DNA from 2 places in the Shewanella indica genome. Region 2 is predicted to be linked to the other one. Evidence: predicted binding sites of a transcription regulator. Region 2 holds the regulator's gene; the other holds the start of a gene.
The links. Region 2 encodes sigma-54, which starts transcription at its own class of promoters, with help from an activator protein. Its sites were predicted from a motif close to GTTGGCACGNNNNTNGNNT; they were not measured.
Positions count from the first base shown of each region.

Region 1: a site for sigma-54 is predicted at 4,279-4,297, ahead of SIL79_RS15155 (YccF domain-containing protein). Genes of this name have one in related genera too.

Region 1 covers NZ_JAWXXR010000001.1:3,395,427-3,402,684, reverse strand. The annotation lists gene ilvN (acetolactate synthase small subunit) at 1-170, shown strand, start outside; gene SIL79_RS15175 (mechanosensitive ion channel family protein) at 256-1,827, opposite strand; gene SIL79_RS15170 (hypothetical protein) at 2,340-2,513, shown strand; gene SIL79_RS15165 (hypothetical protein) at 2,827-3,063, shown strand; gene SIL79_RS15160 (pyridoxal-phosphate dependent enzyme) at 3,079-4,017, opposite strand; gene SIL79_RS15155 (YccF domain-containing protein) at 4,366-4,773, shown strand; gene SIL79_RS15150 (alpha/beta fold hydrolase) at 4,838-5,614, opposite strand; gene SIL79_RS15145 (M14 family zinc carboxypeptidase) at 5,607-6,635, opposite strand; gene SIL79_RS15140 (substrate-binding periplasmic protein) at 6,688-7,258, opposite strand, start outside.
Region 2 covers NZ_JAWXXR010000001.1:926,977-934,234, reverse strand. The annotation lists gene mgtE (magnesium transporter) at 1-1,317, opposite strand, end outside; gene SIL79_RS04300 (HPr family phosphocarrier protein) at 1,476-1,751, opposite strand; gene rapZ (RNase adapter RapZ) at 1,738-2,592, opposite strand; gene ptsN (PTS IIA-like nitrogen regulatory protein PtsN) at 2,589-3,032, opposite strand; gene hpf (ribosome hibernation promoting factor) at 3,035-3,322, opposite strand; gene SIL79_RS04280 (RNA polymerase factor sigma-54) at 3,354-4,817, opposite strand; gene lptB (LPS export ABC transporter ATP-binding protein) at 4,913-5,641, opposite strand; gene lptA (lipopolysaccharide transport periplasmic protein LptA) at 5,638-6,171, opposite strand; gene lptC (LPS export ABC transporter periplasmic protein LptC) at 6,158-6,718, opposite strand; gene kdsC (3-deoxy-manno-octulosonate-8-phosphatase KdsC) at 6,715-7,258, opposite strand, start outside.

The DNA.
Region 1 (7,258 bases), 2.5 Mb from region 2:
GCGGCCAAATTGTCGATGTAACCGCCAATCTCTATACAGTACAGATGGCGGGCACCAGCGATAAACTGGACGCCTTTATTGCCGCGCTGACCGAGGTCACCAAGGTAGTGGAAGTGTCCCGCTCCGGCGTGGTAGGCCTTGCCAGGGGTGAAAAAGCGATGCGAGCTTGAATCCGGGACTGAAGACCCTGCTGATACCGTTCACTTTACCGTGAGCGGTATTTTCAAACCGAATCAATACGGAATCTGAGTAGCATTAAGGTGAAACCGGCCATACAGGTACCATCTTACTGCCGTGCTCGGCGACAATCGCCATGATCCCCAGCTGCAACTCCTCGGCGACTTCCTGATAAACAGGTAAACTGGTGGTGCCGACATAGGCCAGTACATTCAACTCGAGTCCGGCGTTGCCGAAGCCCTTGAAGGTGACCCGCATCGGTGACTCATCCACCTTCTCATGCTGCTTTAGCAAGGCTTTGATATCATTGATGATCGCCTGCAACTGTTTGGCATCAGTGCTGTAATCGAGACGGATATCTGTCTTAAAACGGATTTTCTCCCGCTCTGAAATATTCTCTATCTCCATTTCGGCCAACTTGGCGTTGGGCATATGAATGACAGAGCGATCCAGAGTTCTAATGCGGGTACAGCGTAGGCCTATCTCCTCCACTGTGCCGCGAACGCCGCCGAAATTGCCAATATTGCCAACCTTGATAGGCGCGGCCGAATAGAGAGTAATGGTGCCAATAAGGTTTTCTATCGACTGCTTCGAGGCCAAGGCGATTGCCAGCCCGCCAATGCCCATCCCGGCCAGTATAGTGCCGGCATTAAACCCCAGGTGCTCGAGCCATAATAAGGTCGCCAGGCTGAGCAGGGCCACCCGCAAAAAATTCCCAAGAGGACGCAACAAGGAGGCCGCCTGTTTGTTGCCTTTGGCTATCCAGCGCTCCCTAAGACTGCTCTGTGCCAGCCCCACCAGCGCCCATATCAACCAAACCGTGGCCAGAATAAAGAAAAAGCCTGTGTTGACTATCTCCTGCATCGCAGCGCTCAAGGTACTGTTGGCAAGCATGGCCCTATCGAGTGCCACAGCGGCAAAGAACCTGAGTGGGCCGCGAATAAAGGCGCCCAATTCAGCCTTGAGCGGGTGTGATGAACGTGAAAGTGGCCATTGCAGCAACCAGGTCACAGGTACCACGAATAAGAATGCCAGCGCCAGATAGGCCAGCATCATGGCCCATTCCCAAAGATTCAGGGTAAACAGGCGTCCTTCAGGAATGTGCTCGATAAACCACTCCACCACAGGGCCATAGCCCAAGGCCTGGTAAAGTTTTGGGAGCTTGGCAACCGTGGCATTGGAAACCTTCCACAGACTGCCGTATTCAGAGCTCGGCACCCGCTGCAACAGGAGCTGATAGGCCTTTTTTTCGGCTTCCAAACGGGCAAACCCCTCCCGGTAAGCGGGCAGCTTGTCGTCGGTTTTACCCTCTGGGGTATCATCAAGCTCCTGAGGATTGAGCCAGAGATTACGCTCGATAATCGCCAGCAACTGCTTGGCATAGAGTGGCCCCTGCTCCGCAGTCATACCGGCGGGAAGAAAACGCAGATCCAGATACTCGGCCGCGGTTTGATAATCCCCTTCTCGGGCATAATGCATAAAGCCCTGCAGGGCACCTCTGGGGGTATCCCGGAGCAAGGGATCGCGGTACTCATAAGCCCCAGCAGCACTTTGCTCGCTTGACGTTTCCGGCTCAGGTTCGACCGCCGGGCACAACCCTGGCCAGAGCAAAAGAATAAATAATCCTATGCCAATCAACACTCTATTCATTAACGCACTCCTTGCCACTATAAGGTAAGGTACCAATCCATCCGGTGTAATCACTTCAAGTTGTGTTCAAGCCAAAGTGCGTCAGGGAACCATTGGCACCATCAGAAAAAAGAGTAGCAGAAACATGTAGTTCCGGATATGTCGGCCCAATATTTATACTGCTTGACTTGTAGTAAATTATCTATACAATAAGCTGAATTATTAAGGTATCCTCAGCTCGTCCCATCTCGCTCCAGGCCTCTTAAGTAAGTCCGTTCAGTTAATAATTCTTGAGTTTAATTGAAATGTCACACAGCTGTGGTGAACTCTGTGCTGCGGCGATGGTCTGATGTTCTACTGACACCCGAAGTGCCTTTATGCACTTCAGTCTATCGGGGGGCTTGATAAAGGGTGACAAACTGGGTACATTCAATAGTCAAGCAACGCATCTTTCGCAATAAATGCTAAGGATTTTCTATAGTTAAGATTATATACGCCAATACCGGCGCTAACAGAAATAAGGAGTGTGGCCTATGTCATACAAAGTAAACGGACATGAAATCGCAGTAAGTTTTCCTGTAGATTCAATTTCCATCAACAAAAACTCAATCGCCTTTACCGACAGCAAAGGCAAGAAGAAGCAAACCTTCTCAAAGCGTACAGAAACCCTCAAGTTTATGAAGTGGTTGCTGAGCGCCAATAAGTAAGACTGTCGAAATACCCACTCGATACCCCTATCCTCTCACTGTATCGAGCGCTCAGGCAGATTGGACTGTTATCCAGCAGCAATCGGGTAAACATCACATTTGGTCAAGGCCTTTTCCCGTGATCCCGGGAAGCAGCCTGACCAAATGGCGATAAACAGCAAATCAAGCGCCAGATCATTATCCAAGCCTTCCACTTGAATTAAGCTGATGCTTAACAAATTCATCTGTCGGTGTTGTCTTGAATCAATCCATCACAGCCGCTAAAAGCAGCGCGACTAAACCCGGATCCATTAAACCGAATACCACGGAAGCGATGCGTTCATTGCTGGGCGAGATCCGGCGTTGTATTCCACTAAATTTGCCGGAAGCCAGCCTATGCGGTGGGAAATGCCTGGGTTGCTCCAAGAAAATGTTGGAGATGTTGGACACTGAGGTATGCTTTTGGGAGTCCCGTCTCGATGACGAGGTGCCTGGGCTTGCCGATCTCAAATCCTTGCAACGTTTGGCAGAGCGTACTCATAAGATCCTCAAGCGCAACCAGCTGATCTGAAGTCAAGGTTCCCACTCAACCGAATTTACGCCTGTATCTGGGAAGCATGGACTCATTACCAAGGAGCCCCCCCTGATGCAGATACAGTACCTGGCAGTCGCCCTCACGTTGCAAGAAGTCGAGCAACACTTGCCAGCCGAGCGGATCGTACAAAAGCTCAAAGCGGATACCGCTTTGCTCCAGCTCTTGCCAAAGTTGGTAAAACTCGGGGTAACACTTGCCAAAATGATACTTACGCTCGGGTGTAACAATAGTTGGATGCAATGCCTCATCGGGCGATAACTCAAGCAACTGGGTCTTGAGGTAACTGTCTCCGCCGACCACGGCGCAGGTCAGCACTTCAATATCAGCCTGTTGCTCACAAAAATACTTCTGTAGAAACAGTGCCGTTGTACCAGTTCCCGATGGCAGAAACAGCTTGAGGTTATGGGCAGCCTGTTGCTGCTGCCACTGTAAAATCTCGGCGCCCAACTGAGCTACGCCGTATTCGGCATAACTACAGCGGCCCCCTTCGGGAACGAACAGGCTGTGCTCGCACTCAGGTACAATATGCTGCCTGACAAAGTTCTCCAGGGTCATGCCGGTCATCAACTCGGCCTTGGGCGTATTCTTTACGGCAATCACCCGTGCGCCCAATTCCAACGCGGCGCGATAGTTACCCAGGGGGCGCTGCTGCAACCAGTCCGGCAGGTGATCCACATAAAAGTCCAGCTGCCAACCTTTGAGTTTGGCCAGCGCCGCCATAGAGTAGAGTGAGTTGGCCTGGGCCGAGCCATAACCTATCAGGCGCTTGATACCGGGAAAGTCATGGTCGAGGAAATAACGGAACTTGCGCGCCTTATTACCACTGAAACTGGGATGAAGTAGATCATCGCGCTTGATAAACAGCTGATGTCCCCGAAACTCAAAGGCTTGAACCGGGGTTTTATCCAGTTTGAAATCGGCTAAAGGCATGGCAGTGGCGATATATTTCAAGGCTAAGGTGTGCAAGGGATAGCTATTGTATGTGTTTGCCGCCAAGGAGGACAGGGTTCAGGCCACAAATCCTCACAGGCACCAGTAGGCTTTATGCCAACCAAGTGATGGCTTGGTAGCTAATTCATTGCGGCTTCACTCTGTGATGATTATCGCCACTTATTGGTATAAATCACCAATCCCCGCCATCCGCCCAGGCTTAGAAATAGCAACAACCCATATTATTCAACAGGTTATAATTATGGCACGCTTCTGGCTATTAATCGAAATATCCCCAAGCTTTACAGTAAAACTGTGCGGCTGATCTGCCATTTAAAGGAGCACTCAATGGCTATTTTGCGTCTTATTTTTAATATTGCCTGGTTTATTCTTGGCGGCTTTGTCATGGGACTGGCCTGGTGGTTTGTCGGCTTGCTCTGTTTTATCAGTATCATAGGTATCCCATTCGGCCGCGCCTGTTTTGTCATAGGTGAACTGGCATTCTGGCCCTTCGGTCAGGAGCATATCAACCGCGACAGGCTCTCTGGCCGCGAAGACTTGGGCACCGGCGCCCTGGGTATGGTCGGCAACATCATCTGGTTCCTGCTGTTCGGAATTTGGTTGGCGATAGGCCACCTGACCCACGCCCTGGCCTGCTTTGTCACCATCATAGGCATACCTTTTGGCATTCAGCATCTGAAGCTGGCCTTGCTTTCTTTAACGCCCATAGGCAAGACAGTGGTCGCCTCCCACTAATCACAAAGCCCAGGTCGGATATCTGACTCGATTTTGACCTGGGCTCAAACTTCCCCAAGCAAGTCTAAGGCGTTTGTCGACTCAAACGCTGCACCAACTCCAGCAATAACTCAGGCCTATCCAACGCCACATCATGACCGCAGCGGCAAAAAGGAATCGGCTTTTGCCGATATTTGGCCCCCAGGCGAACGCTGCACTTGGGCGAAACCAGGCGATCATCACAGCCATAAACAATGACTGCCGGCATCCGCAAGTTAGCCGGTGAGCGAAAGCGGGCCGAGGCAACAATTTGTCGCAGGCCATTGGCGAGTGTAGTTTTGGCCTCAAGCGCCAGTTGGCTCCAGTGACGGCACAGAGACTTGTCTTTGGCATGGGCAAGACTGGTAAGCGCAAGAATCGTCGCCTCGCGCCATTGAATGCCCTCACCTTTGACTCTGAAGCACAAGGCTTGTAGTAGGGCTTGCAGCCGAAATCTCTGATACCAAGGCGAAAGATCGGCGGCGCTGCTGTTGAGCAATAAAAGCCCCTCAATCTGAAACTCCTTTTGGCGGCCATCTTCAGCGTCATTTTTCCCGGCAAGTGCCATAGCCACCATGGCGCCCATGGAAATAGCCAATATTCGGCATTTAGCCACCTTGCGCCGCAGTAGTTCATCTGCAACAAAGTCGGCATAATCCTGAATATCCCAGGGGCTGATATCCGCCACCCTATCGCCATTTCCAGGTAGATCGATGAGCTCCACCCGAAACCCCAACGCCAGCAGATTATCGGCAAAGGCTTGCCAATGACGTTTATCGCGCATCAGGCCACGGATCAGCACCCAGGTTTGCTGCTCAGTCATGACTTGGTTTCTCCGCCGCTTGTGGATACCAAAAGTTTCGTGCCTGATAGTCCAGGTGATGTCGATGAAGTTCAGGCAGTTGTTCCAGTACCTGAGCATACCCCACATCGAGCAAGAACTGCATCAGGGTAAAGTGACGCCGTAAAATACGCTGCAGCCTGTGCTGCTTTTGAGGGTTGAAATAACCGGAGAAGCGCAGCAATTGCCTGGGATTCTTTTTAACCCAGGCCCAGGAGCCCATTTCCAGCGTTAAAGGAAGGAAAGGCACTTGGGGGTTACAACTGACCAAATAATCCCAAATATCGCCGTGGGTGCGATAGAAGCGGCTTTGAGGCGCAATATGATAATGACAATGATGGGGGTAGCTCATTTCGAACAACTGCTTTAGATGATACACCTCCCCCAAGCGGGCAAAAGGCGTGTCCTTACAGGCAAAGGGAAACCAGATATGATCCACCAGGCCAAAACCTGAGTGAGCATCGAGCACAATCAAGCTGCTGCCGCGGGCCATAAGATCATTACTGTAGTCAATAATCGCCCGGGTCTCGGCTTCCAGCTGATTGCTGCGGCCCCGATACCAGGGAAGATGGCGGGAAAGCCGTTGACCGCCGACCATAAAAGTCACTGAGCCGCGGGCATCTATGGGAGCATTGCGCATCAAATCGACCCCATTGCCATTGGCGCGAGTTCCCCGGATAAGGCCGATGGGATTCAACACAGGTACAAACGCCAGCCGTATCTGAGTTAACATCAACTGCAGATGTTTATCCCAACTGCAGCGGGTCAACAGGCTGCCAAGAAGCGCCAGTATCACCTGGCTGCCGATGCGCTCTATCCCGTGAACGCCGCCGACGAACAGCACTGTGGGCACCCTGGCGTTTGGGTTCCCCAGCTCCAGCGCCCGCACATCGTGCGTCTTCCCGGCAAAGCCGACTTGGGCCAAAGACCTGGCATTCAAGTGTTGCTGGTATTTATGCTCCAGCTCGGCAAGCAGTTCAAGCTCATAGGCACTTTCTGTCACAGACACGTCCATCTGGGGTAAAGTGCTCAATTTAGCCGCTTTGGATGACAACTCAATGATACTTTAAGTGTTGCTCCAATATGCTCTTGGCATCGATACGGGCCAGCCCCTGGTCGAAAATATCCCGCCAGCGTTGTCCCTCTGCAGAATTTCGAAAAGCCACCAGCAAGCCCTTGCTGGCCAGCAGTTGCCGATTCAGTTTAAGTTTGCCCTCCAACTCCTCCATCCCCTTTTGCCGCAGCAGGTAACGATAGACATTGGCATCGATCACCACGGCATCAATTCTGGCGGCCGCCAATTTGCGAAGGTTTTGTTCATCGGAATTGGCCAGCTCGAAGGGTTGCCGGCCTGAGTCCATGGCCCGATCCAGACTTTCGGTATTAACATAATCCTTGACCACCCCGAGATTGTAACGCTGCAAGTCCTGCAACTGTTGCCAGCTCACTGGCCGCTGGGATTGCTCCACCAAGGCCAATTGACTAAAGCCTAATGGCTTGGAAAAGATAAACTTATCGCTTTGGTGATAATACTCTGGAAAGTAACCAAGATAGGGAGATCCGGGCATGCCTGCCAACTTCACTGCCCGGCTCCAGGGGTAAAAATTAATTTTGAGTTCATGGCCC
Region 2 (7,258 bases):
TATCACATCTGTCACTGTGGTTAGCACCATGCCACCGGCCAGTGCAGGATCCACATTGAGCTTTTTCAGTATTAAAGGGATGCTGGCCCCGGCGAGACCGGCTACCGTCATATTGATTAACATGGCACCGCCAATAAGGGCGCCGAGCGCCAGATCGCCTTTCCAGATCCACACGGCAGTGAATACCAACGCCGACCACAGCAGGCCATTGAGAAAGCCGATAGCCAGTTCTTTGCCTATGAGCCAACGGGAGTTGCTTTGACCTATGTGGCCGAGGGCGATACCGCGGATCACCAGCGCCAGAGTCTGGTTACCGGCAACGCCGCCCATGCTGGGCACTATGGTCATCAGAATTGCTATGGTGGCAAATTTTTCCAGTGTGCCTTCAAACATATTACTGACCGAGGCGGCCAACAGAGCGGCAAACAGGTTGAAGGTTAGCCACAAAGAGCGGCGAAAGGCACTCTTGAACACAGGGCCGAAGGTGTCTTCATCATCGTCCATCCCCGCCATCCCCATCATGGAGTGTTCGGCGTCTTCGCGGATAACATCCACCACATCATCAATGGTGATTCGACCAAGCAGATGGCCTTCACTGTCGACCACTGGCGCCGAAACCCAGTCATGGCGTTCAAACAGCTGGGCCACTTCATTGTCCGGCATGGTGACGGGAATACTCTCAAGCTCGGGATCCATTATGCTGCGGATCCCGGCGGTGGGGTTACAGGTCAGCAGGGTGGAGAGCTTAACGCCACCGAGCAAAACATCGCGTCTATCTACCACATAGAGGGTATCAGTGGCTTCGGGCAACTCGCCTCTTTGACGCAGATAACGCAGCACCACATCGACGTTGACGTCCGGTCTCAGGGTCACGGTATCTGTGTTCATCAGACTGCCGGCACTGTCTTCCGGATAGGAGAGCGCCTGTTCGACCCTGGCCCTGTCTTGGGCACTCATGGAGTGCAGTACCTGTTTGTAGAGGGTATCCGGCAGGCTTCGCAGCACATAGGCCAGATCATCGGTATCCATACCCGCAGTCGCTCGTGCCAAGCGCTCAGGACTCATCAGGCTGATCAGCTGGTCTTTCATATCCTCACCCAGCTCTTCGAGGATCTCACCGCTCTGTTCCTGATCCACAAGTTGCCAGAGTACCTGACGGGTACGTGGTGGTGAAGATTCGAGAATAAAGGCGATATCCGAAGCTGTCATTCGCTGCAGCATGTCGCGCACATGCACGAACATACCACTGCCAAGAGCTTGGTTTAGTTGAGTAAGACGTTGTTCTGTCAGCTCTTGGTCGAGCGCTTCTATTGGCATGCAGTTCCCCCTGTGATGCAAAGCGAGGATATGTTACCTCAAGACAGGGGAGTTATAGAAACAAAGAGTGCAGTGCTAAGGAAGGGGCGAGCAAGTCCCACGCGTGCTCTGCGTCGGCTTACCGTACTGCCTGCTGTGTTGTGTCTTTCCCTAAGACTTCAGCTGGCTTCGTCGAAACGGGCGTTTATCAGAGCGCAGATGGCATCCATTGCGGGTTCGGCATCCGGGCCTTCGGCAATAAGGCGTATGGTTTTGCCTTGACCGGTTTCCAGCATCAAGAGCCCAAGCACGCTGGCGGCCGAGGCCTTTTTCTCGCCCTGGATCAGAGTGATATCGGCTTCGAACTCGCTGGCCAGCACCGCCAGCTTAGTGGCGGCGCGGGCATGCAGGCCCAGCTTGTTGACTATGGTGACTTCCCGTTCAACCTTTGCCATTGCCCAGCTCTCTGTGGCGGGCCTGTACCTTGTGTTTGCTGTTGCCAAAACGCTTGGCCAGCTGGTCGGCGACATAGACAGATCTATGCTGGCCGCCGGTGCAACCTATGGCTATGGTGAGATAGCTGCGGTTGTTGCGTTCAAGGTGCGGTAGCCAGGTTTCCAGCAGATTCTCTATCTGCCAGATAAATTTGTTCACCAGTGGCTGACGGATAAGGAATTCCTGTACCGGCTCATCCAGCCCAGTCAGCGGCCTGAGCGCCGGTTCCCAGTGAGGGTTGGGCAGAAAGCGCACATCAAACATGAAGTCGGCTTCCTGGGGCATGCCGTGCTTGAAGCCGAACGATTCGAAGTTGATCACCAACTCTTTGTCGACGCTACCCAGCAGAATTTCCCGTACTTTGTCACTGAGTTCATAGATATTCAGTGCCGAGGTATCTATGTAGTGATCCACCAGTTTCGACATAGGCTCCAGCAACTTACCTTCGTGCTTGATGGCATCTTGCAGCGAGACAGTGCTCTTGGATAGGGGGTGTAATCTGCGGGTTTCGCTGTAGCGTTTAAGGAGTACTTTATCGGAAGCGTTGAGGAAGAAGCTGGTCAGTTGGGTGTTTTCCGGCAGTGCCGCCAACTGTTTTTCCAGCACTTTTTCCTGATCCGGCATGTTGCGCACATCTATGCTGATGGCGACCAGATCATTGCTGCCTCGGAGGTTTTCCAGCAGGCTGCCTATCATGGGCAGGGGCAGATTATCCACACAGTAGTAACCCAGGTCTTCGAGTACCCTGAGGGCAACGGATTTTCCGGAACCGGAGCGGCCTGAGACTATAGCGAGTTTCATCCTGTGATCACCTGATAGAGTTCTGTTTCATCGCGGGATTTACGCAACTGCTTGAGTATTGCTTTGTCGCTGAGCTTTTCAGCCATGGCAGACAGGGTACTCAGATGTTGTTGGCATTGATCTGCGGGAACCAGAAGGGCGAACAGTATGTCCACCGGTTGGTTGTCTATGGCATCGAAGGCGATAGGCTCTTCGCATTTGACCAGCACGGCAATCGGCTCTGTGATATCAGGCAGCCGGCCATGCGGAATCGCAATACCATTACCTATACCTGTGCTCCCCATCTTTTCGCGGGCCAAAAGGCTTTCAAAAATCGCTTGAGAGGAAAGGGTGGGGTACTGGGCGCTGGCGAGATCGCTAATTAGCTCCAGTACCTTTTTCTTACTGCCCGGAGTGGCACAGGTAGTGCACTCCGGCCGCAGGATGGTACTCAGTTCCATCGTTAGTGTTTTGTCAGCTTTTCTTTATGTTTAATGACCTGACGATCCAATTTATCAATCAGAACGTCGATGGCGGCATACATGTCGGCATGTTCAGAAGTTGCATAGACTTCGCCGCCTGTGAGGTTGATCTTGGCTTCGGCAATCTGTTGCAGTTTTTGTACATTGAGCACAACGTGCACATTATTGATCTGTTCGAAATGGCGTTCAAGTTTCGAAAACTTACTTTCCACATAGTCACGCAGTGAGTCGGTGATCTCGATATGATGTCCTGTCAGGTTGATTTGCATAGAAAGATTCCTCCAATTTCCAACTGTGGATTTATAAACTCTTACGCTGGTTCGACGGTGGTATCATCATAGCCTCGCGATACTTGGCTATGGTGCGTCTTGCAACGTTGATTCCCTGTTCTGCCAGAAGTTGTGCCATCTTGCTGTCGCTCAAAGGTTTCTTCTGGTTTTCCGCTGCCACGAGCTTCTTGATAAAAGCCCTGATCGCCGTGGAAGAGCATTCTCCGCCATCTTCGGTACCGACATGGCTGGAGAAGAAGTACTTCAATTCAAATATTCCCCTCGGGGTATGCATATACTTTTGAGTGGTGACCCTGGAGATGGTCGATTCATGCATCTCGACCGCCTCGGCAATATCGTTGAGTACCATGGGTTTCATGGCCTCTTCACCATATTCAAAAAATCCCTGCTGGAACTGCACTATGCAGTTGGCCACCTTGAGCAGGGTGTCGTTGCGGCTCTCCAGGCTCTTGATAAACCATTTGGCTTCCTGAAGATGACCACGAATAAACTGGCTGTCTGATTGGCTGCGGGCGCTACGGGCCATGGCAGCATACTGTTGGTTGATCCCGAGTTTGGGCATACAGTCCGGATTGAGCTCCACTACCCAGCGGCCGCTCTTCTTCCAGACGCTGACATCCGGGATCACATATTCCTCGTCCATCGGCTGCACCAGCAAACCGGGGCGGGGATTGAGGCTCTGAATAAGGTTGATGGCGTCACGCAGTTGATCTTCCTTGAGCTTGGTCTTACGCATTAGGGTGCGAAAGTCGCGGGTAGCGATGAGATCCAGATGTTCGTCAATCAACAAGCGGGCGTCGGCCAGATGCGGGGTGTCGGCGTTGAACTGTTGCAATTGGATCAGCAGGCATTCGCGCAGATCTCTGGAGGCGATGCCGATGGGATCGAAGTGCTGGATCCGCTTGAGTACCGCCTCGACTTCATCGAGCTCAATCTCAGGGTTGCCCATGGCTTCGAGGATCTCCTCAGTGCTCTGGGTTAGATAGCCCTGCTCGTCAATGGCATCTATGATGGCGGTGGCAATGGCGTCGTCGGTATCGGAAAACGGGGTCAGGTTCTTTTGCCATTCCAGGTGTTCATAGAGACCTTCGCTGGTTTCACCCTGGAAGGGCATGTCATCTTCACGGCCCATAGCCGGCCCTGAGGCGCTGGCGGCGGTAAAGACTTCATCCCAGGTGGTATCCATAGGCAATTCATCCGGCATAGACTCATTGTTCAATGCCTCTGAGGTTTCTACCGTGGAACCATCTTCCTGCTTGACGCTCAATTCGCCGGCGTCGTTTTCCTTGTGGTTGTCGTCGATAGCGTCATCCTGGTTGTCCTCGGCCATCTCCAACAGAGGGTTGGCTTCCAAGGCTTCCTGGATTTCCTGCTGCAGCTCAAGGGACGACAGTTGCAGCAGGCGAATTGCCTGCTGCAACTGAGGTGTCATGGTCAACTGTTGACCCAATTTGAGCTGGAGTGACGCTTTCATTATACCGCTAATCCCTACTCGTTATTTTTCAAGGAAAAAATTCAATAATAACAAACTATAATACCCGGAATTGCCGCCGGATGACATGATCCTAACTATAGCCTGAATTGTTCGCCTAAGTACACAGCACGCACTTGCTGGTTGTCCAAGATTTCAGCGGGTGTGCCCTCGGCAATCAACTGCCCATGGCTGACAATGTAGGCTCGCTCACAAACGTCGAGCGTTTCGCGAACATTGTGGTCTGTGATCAGCACCCCCAAACCGCGGGACTTAAGCTGTTCGATGATTTTCTTGATATCGATAACTGAGATGGGATCCACACCGGCGAACGGCTCATCCAGCAGAATGAACTGTGGATTGGCGGCCAATGCCCGGGCGATTTCCACCCGGCGGCGTTCACCGCCGGAGAGGGACATCCCCAGGCTGTCACGTATGTGGGTAATGTGGAATTCTTCCAGCAACTGTTCGAGTTGTTCCTCGCGCTCGTCGCTGTTGAGCTCTTTGCGGGTTTGCAGTACGGCCATGATGTTGTCATGTACCGACAGCTTGCGGAAAATACTGGCTTCCTGTGGCAGATAGCCTATGCCTTTACGGGCACGCAGGTGCATGGGATCCAAGGTCAGCTCGTCGTCGTCAATGAAAATACGGCCCTTGTCACTCTGCACCAGGCCAACCACCATATAGAAGGTAGTCGTCTTGCCCGCCCCGTTGGGGCCCAGCAGCCCCACGATCTGGCCGGTATTGACCGATAGGCTGACATCTTTGACTACGTTGCGCTTCTTGTAACTCTTTGCCAGGTTTTGTGCCGTCAGGGTGCTGGTCATTGCGGCTCCTGCTGCTGTTCTTTCTTATTGAGATCCTGATAGTTTTCCGGCTGGATAACAGTGGTTACCCTATCTTGGCCTTTGCCGCTGCTTTCCGCTTCCAGCTGCTGCTTGTTGATGTCGTAGACTATCTTCTCGGCGGTTACTTCGCTGCCGTCCTGTTCCACTTTGGCTTGGCCTATCAAGGTCATGATGCGGCTGTCTATGTTGTAGTGGATCTCTTTGGCCTTGGCACTGGCCTGACGGCCATCTTCCAGCTTCTGGGTATAGGTGGCAGGTGAGCCCTTGGCCACCAGGATCCGCTCGCCACTCTTGTCCTCAGTGTAAGCCGTGAGTTCATCGGCCAGCAGCTTCAAACTGCCCTGGGTGACTGTGACAGGCCCGCCGTATACCACGCGCTTGTTTTTGATATCGGCAAACTGATTGGCGGCGCTGATCTCGACTTTTTGCAGCAGATCTTCTTCAATGGCCACTGCCGACAGGCTTGTGATGCACAAGAGGGCACCGATAAAAAGCTTACTTGGTTTCATAGGTTCCTTTCACCTGACTGGTCAGCTTTACTTGCTGAGCGTTGAGATCGGCATACAGGCCGGATCCCTTGATATTAAAGTCTCTGCCTTCGATCAGGATCTCGCGATCTGAGGTCATGATCATGGTGTCCAGATCCAGCTCCACATAACTGGTTTTCAGGCTCTGGATCGGTTCATTGGGGCTAATGGCGTCGATGATAACATTATTTTCAAGTACCACTCGGTTACTCTTGCGATTGAGCCTGCCCTCGTTGGCAGACAGGCGCCACTGCGCTTCGCCCTTGTCCGGATAGACCAGATAAACCGGTTGGTTGAAGAAGGTCTTCTCATTGGCTTCATAGTGTTCCATGTGCGCCGCCGCGACCCTGCTGGCGACATTGCCCTGCTCGTCAAAGTTGACTGAGCGCAGGTCATCGGCGACAAAGTCCGGCCGCACAACATCCACCGGCGCCTCGCTCTGTTGGGCGTTGCGCTTGTTCTGCACCTGCCAGTAAAGGATAAGTGCAGTGGAGAAAAACAAAATAATGGCCAGAGTGACCCTATTCATATACTCATTCCGTGGGCATTTTCAAATTTGTCCTGACTGAGCAGGATAAGATCCGCCAGCTCCCGCAGCGCACCATGGCCGCCGGTAATCTGGGTGATCATGTGGCAGTGCTGCCTTACCCAAGGATGGCCATCGGCCACGCAAACCGCCAGTCCAACTTGCTTCATCACCGGCAGGTCGACAATGTCGTCACCTATATAGGCCACTTGTTCGGGCTTGAGGTCATAATGTTTAAGCAGCGCCTCATAGGGCTCAAGCTTGTTGTCTATGCCTTGATAAATCTTGTCTACCCCCAGGGCCGTCATGCGGTTTTCGACTATCTGGGACTTGCGGCCGGTGATCACCGCCACCTGAATGCCGCAGGACAGCAGCGAGCGCACTCCATAGCCATCGCGGGTGTGAAAGGCCTTCAGCTCTTCGCCGCTGTTGCTCATATAGATACGGCCATCGGAGAAGACACCGTCGACATCACAAATAAGCAGCTTGATTTTGGCGGCTCTTTGCCAGTTGTCTTCGCTTATGGGTCCGTAAAAACCTTGA